2 regions of the Nocardioides sp. NPDC051685 genome follow, and region 2 is predicted to be linked to the other one. Evidence: riboswitches for the same ligand, from Rfam matches in the RefSeq annotation. Region 2 holds a riboswitch; the other holds the start of a gene.

Region 1 (2,377 bases), on a different contig from region 2:
CGACGAGCAGGGTCCCGCGGGTGTGCACGGGCACCCCGAGCCGTCCCGCGAACTCCGGCCAGAGCGCCAGCGACGACAGGCACAGCCGGGTCAGGTCCTCCTCGCCGTACCAGGCCTCGCCGGCCGGGCTGAGCATGCCGGCCGCGGCGTACGACGCCCCCGAGCCCGGCGCCGGATCGACCACCGTGACGTCGTGCCCGCGGCGGATCAGCTCGTCGGCCACGGACAGCCCGACGATCCCGGCACCGAGGATCCGCACCCGCATCAGCCGACCGCTTCCATGAGCTCCTTCGCGGCTTGGAGCGGGTCGGGTTGTCGCCAGAGCCCGCCGATCACGGCGACCCCGTGGGCGCCGGCGGTACGCACCGCCCCGGCGGACGCCGGCGAGATCCCGCCGATCGCGATCAGCGGGAGCACGCCGGCGGCATCCGCAACGGCGGCGACCCCCAGAGGAGAGGGAAGCCCGGCCTTCGACGTCGTCGCGAAGACGGGACCGAACCCGGCGTAGTCCGCGCCCGCGACGGCGGCCGCCTCGACCGAGGCACGGTCCCGGCAGGTCGCGCCGATGACCAGCCCCGGAGCGACCGCGTCGGCGATCCGCCGGGCCTCGGTCACCGGAAGGTCGGAGGCGCCCAGATGGACGCCGTGCGCACCGGCCGCGAGCGCCACGTCGAGCCGGTCGTCGACGACCACGCACGCGTCGTACGTCCCGACCTGCTCGATCACGGTCGCCGTCAGCGCGAGCAGCTCACGGGTGGTCGCGGTCTTGTCGCGCACCTGGAAGCCGGTGACGCCGACCTCGGCGAATGCGGGCAGCAGCGCGAGATCATCGCGCGAGGAGATAAGAACGAAAATACGTGGAAGAAGCACAACCAATCACTTCCTTCGCCGGCATGATCCGGATCAGGTGTAACGGTCGGAGCGGCTCCAGCTCCCTCTCAGCCCGCTGCCGCGGACTCCCGTGTGGACGTCCACGACCATAGCGCGCAACACACGAGCTCGCAGCCCGAGGGCCCGCACAACGGGATACCCCTAGTAGGTCGAGATCCGCAGCGCCCGCATCTTGGCGTACAGCGTCGTGCGGGAGATCCCGAGCTCGCGCGCGACCGCGGCCTTGTTGCCGTCGTGCTTGATCAGTCCGTGCAGGATGACGTCGCGCTCGGCCTGGTCGAGCGGCCGTACGACCACCCGCGGCCCCGGCACCGACCCCAGCTTCGGCGGCAGATCGGCGGCGACGATCGCGCCGAACCGGCGCCGCGCGGCCGCATGGACGAGCACCGCCCGCAGCTCGCGTACGTTGCCCGGCCAGCGGTGCTCGACCAGCATCCGCTCGACGCCCGGCGTCAGGAAGACATCCGGGTTGATCGCGGAGAGCAGGTCGCGGGCCAGCCCGGGGATCTCGTCGCGCCGCGCCGCGAGCGGCAGCTTCTCCTCGACTCGGGAGGCCAGCGCGGCCACCGCCGCGGTGTGCTCGGACAGCTCGGCCAACGGGGCCGAGACCATCACCACGTGGGCCCGGTCCGGCCGCTCCAGCGCCTCCGCGACGACGCCGAGCAGCGCGTCGGACAGCAGCTCGAGGCCGTCGATGACGACCGTGCCCACCCCGGCGGCCATCCGCCGGCGGAACTGCTTGGCCCAGTTGCCGTCGCCCTCCAGAACCGTCGTGGCACCGGTGAGCAGGGTGATCGGCGCCGACGGCGCGAGCTCCCGGGCAAGCGACGTACGTCCCGATCCCGGTGGTCCCGCCACCAGGATCGTTCCCGGCTCCCGCGCGGCTTCGGACAGCGCGCTGACCGAGAGCCCGCGTCGTGGCTCGCGGGGCTCGATGCGTACCAGCGCGGCCAGACGGCGGGTGTCGAGCACCTCGGCGTGCACGTGCACGGACTCCCCCGACTCCAGGCTCATGTCCATCACCGTCTCCCCCGGCAGATGTACGTCCTGGAGCAGGATCCGCAGCACGGCGATGTCCGCCGCGGTCAGGGTGTCCTGGGCCGTCTGGTTGGCCACGGTCAGGTTCTCCCCGACCGCGAGCAGCGTACCCCGGCAAGCCACCACGGACTCGTGGAAGGCCAGGAGCAGCTGCTTGTCGGTGGTGCGGCTGCCGTCCTGGAGACGCCGCTGGATGTCGGTCACCGCACGCTGCACCACCGGCCGCAGGAGCGGGTTGGCGTCGTTGGCCAGGGAGGAGATGTCGAGAACGCCCTCGATCCGGTGGGTCACCGGATGCCGGATCGGCATCGCGAAGCAGCTGAAGTCACGCAGCATCTCGGCGAAGTGCTCCGCACCGTGCACCTGCACCGGGAGCCTCGTCTCGAGCGCCGTGCCCGGCGCGTTGGTGCCCAGACGCTCCTCGAGCAGGCTGGCGCCCAGGTCCACC
Region 2 (2,377 bases):
CGAGGGTGACGTACGCCTGGACGTGGCCGGCCGCGACGTCGACGCCGTGCACACCCCCGGCCACACCCAGGGTCACTACGTCTATGCGGACCTGGCCGGCTCGGTCCTGTTCGCCGGCGACCACGTGCTGCCCACGATCACGCCGTCGATCGGCTTCGAGCCGGTGCCGGTCATCGACCCGCTGGGCGACTTCATGGCCTCGCTGACCAAGGTCCGCTCCCTGCCTGACCTGCGACTTCTCCCTGCTCACGGCCCGGTCGCGCCGTCGTCCCACACCCGCGTCGACGAGCTCCTGGCCCACCACGAGTCCCGGCTCGCCCAGTCGCTGGCCTCGCTGAAGGCCGGTCGGCGCTCGGCGCTGGAGGTGGCCAACGACCTCGGCTGGACCCGCCACGAGCGCGCCTTCGCCGAGCTCGACTACTTCAACGCCGGTCTCGCGGTCATGGAGACCAAGGCCCACTTGGAGCTGCTGGTGGCTCGGGGGCTCGCCACGCGTGAGGAGACCGAGGCGAGCGTCCTGTTCGCCCCCGTCAGCGAGTGAGCCGCATCGGGGTGTGCGGGATGCCGTCCTCGAGGAACTCCTCGCCGTCCTTCACGAACCCGAGCTTGGCGTACCAGCCGGCCAGCGGCGACTGAGCGTCGAGGACGATGTCACGGTCGGTGACGGCCTCGACGGCGGCCTTCATGATCACGTCGGCCAGGCCCTTGCCGCGGTGGGAGGGGGCGAGGGCGACGCGGCCGATCCGCCACACGTCGCCGTCGTCGAGGATGCGGGCGGTGCCGGCGAGCTGGTCGCCATCGGTCAGCACCACGTGACGCGTCCCGGGCTCGAGGTCGCGGCCGTCCAGGTCGAGGTAGGGGCAGTCCTGCTCGACGACGAAGACCTCCTGGCGCAGCCGCCACAGGGCGTACGCGGTCTTCGGGGGGAGGTCGTCGAAGGACGAGATGGCGACGTCGGTCATGGGTGGATTCTCGCAAGCAGTAGTGTTTGCGGGAACAGACAGGGGAGGCCGGGAGGCCTGAGAGTGCGGCGAACAGCGCCGCAGACCCTCCGAACCTGCTCCGGTTGATACCGGCGAAGGGAGTCAGAAATGCGCATGCGTACGCCTGCCATCACTGCCACTGCGATCACTGCGGTCTCGGCGCTGCTGCTGTCCGCCTGCGGGAGCACCCCCGCCGAGCCGGACGCCAAGAAGTCGGAGGCTGCCGGCGACAAGACGGTCGTGCTGCTGACCCACGACAGCTTCACGCTGCCGAAGGAGGTGTTGGCCGAGTTCACCGAGAAGACCGGCTACACCGCCGAGATCCGGCACGCGGGCGACGGTGGCGAGCTGACCACCAAGATCGCCATGGACACCGGGAACCCCGACGGCGACGCGGTCTTCGGCGTCGACAACACCTTCGCCAGCCGGGCGATCGACCAGGGCGCGCTGGAGGCCTACACGCCTTCCGAGATCCCCCAGGGCGTCTCCGACTACGACCTCCCGGGCGACGAGAAGCACTTCCTCACCCCGATCGACAACGGCAGCGTGTGCGTCAACGTCGACACCGAGTGGTTCGCGGCGAAGAAGCTGACGCCGCCGAAGTCGCTCGACGACCTGGCCGAGCCTGCGTACAAGGATCTTCTCGTGACTCCGGGTGCGGCGACGTCGACGCCGGGGATGGCATTCCTGCTGTCGACCGTGGCCGAGTACGGCGAGGACGGCTGGGCGGACTACTGGGCCAAGCTGATGGACAACGGCGCCAAGGTCGTCGACGGCTGGGACCAGGCCTACTACTCCGACTTCACCCAGGGCGGCGGGAAGGGGACGCGGCCGATCGTCGTCTCCTACGACTCCTCGCCGGCCTTCACCGTCAAGGACGGTGCGACGACGACGAAAGCCCTGCTCGACACCTGTTTCCGCCAGGTCGAGTACGCCGGCGTGCTGAAGGGTGCCGACCACCCCGAGGGCGCCCAGGCGCTGATCGACTTCATGCTCTCCGACAGCGTGCAGGGGGCACTGCCGGAGAGCATGTACGTGTTCCCCGTCGCATCCGACGTGAAGCTGCCCGCCGACTGGGCGAAGTTCGCCCAGCAGCCCACCTCGCCGCTCTCCGTCGAGCCGCAGGAGATCGAGGAGAACCGGGAAGCGTGGCTGGCGACCTGGAGTGACACGATCGCGCAGTGAGCTCCACCCGTCGCGTAGGGACCCTGGTCGCGCTCGCCGCCGTCCCGGTGGCCGTGCTGGCGGTCTTCTTCGTCCTGCCGGTCACGGGGATGGTGCAGCGCGGGCTGTTCTTCGGCGGTTCCTTCGACCCGTCGGTCGTGTCCCGGGTCGTGGGGCGCCCGGGGATCCAGCGGGCGCTCTGGTTCACGCTGTGGTCCTCGGGGCTCGCG

Evidence for each region. A riboswitch is a leader RNA that binds a small molecule or an ion and turns the genes downstream of it on or off. The one in region 2 is predicted to bind thiamine pyrophosphate.
Region 1: another riboswitch for thiamine pyrophosphate. It lies ahead of ACIA03_RS11330 (thiamine phosphate synthase); the one in region 2 lies ahead of ACIA03_RS04195 (thiamine ABC transporter substrate binding subunit).

Annotation. Positions count from the first base shown of each region.
Region 1 is NZ_JBITCR010000003.1:271,581-273,957, reverse strand. Features, by position in the region: gene ACIA03_RS11335 (FAD-dependent oxidoreductase) at 1-265, opposite strand, end outside; gene ACIA03_RS11330 (thiamine phosphate synthase) at 265-870, opposite strand; TPP riboswitch at 864-973, opposite strand; gene ACIA03_RS11325 (sigma-54-dependent Fis family transcriptional regulator) at 1,033-2,377, opposite strand, start outside.
Region 2 is NZ_JBITCR010000001.1:869,487-871,863, reverse strand. Features, by position in the region: gene ACIA03_RS04205 (MBL fold metallo-hydrolase) at 1-541, shown strand, start outside; gene ACIA03_RS04200 (GNAT family N-acetyltransferase) at 531-962, opposite strand; TPP riboswitch at 993-1,101, shown strand; gene ACIA03_RS04195 (thiamine ABC transporter substrate binding subunit) at 1,092-2,168, shown strand; gene ACIA03_RS04190 (ABC transporter permease) at 2,165-2,377, shown strand, end outside.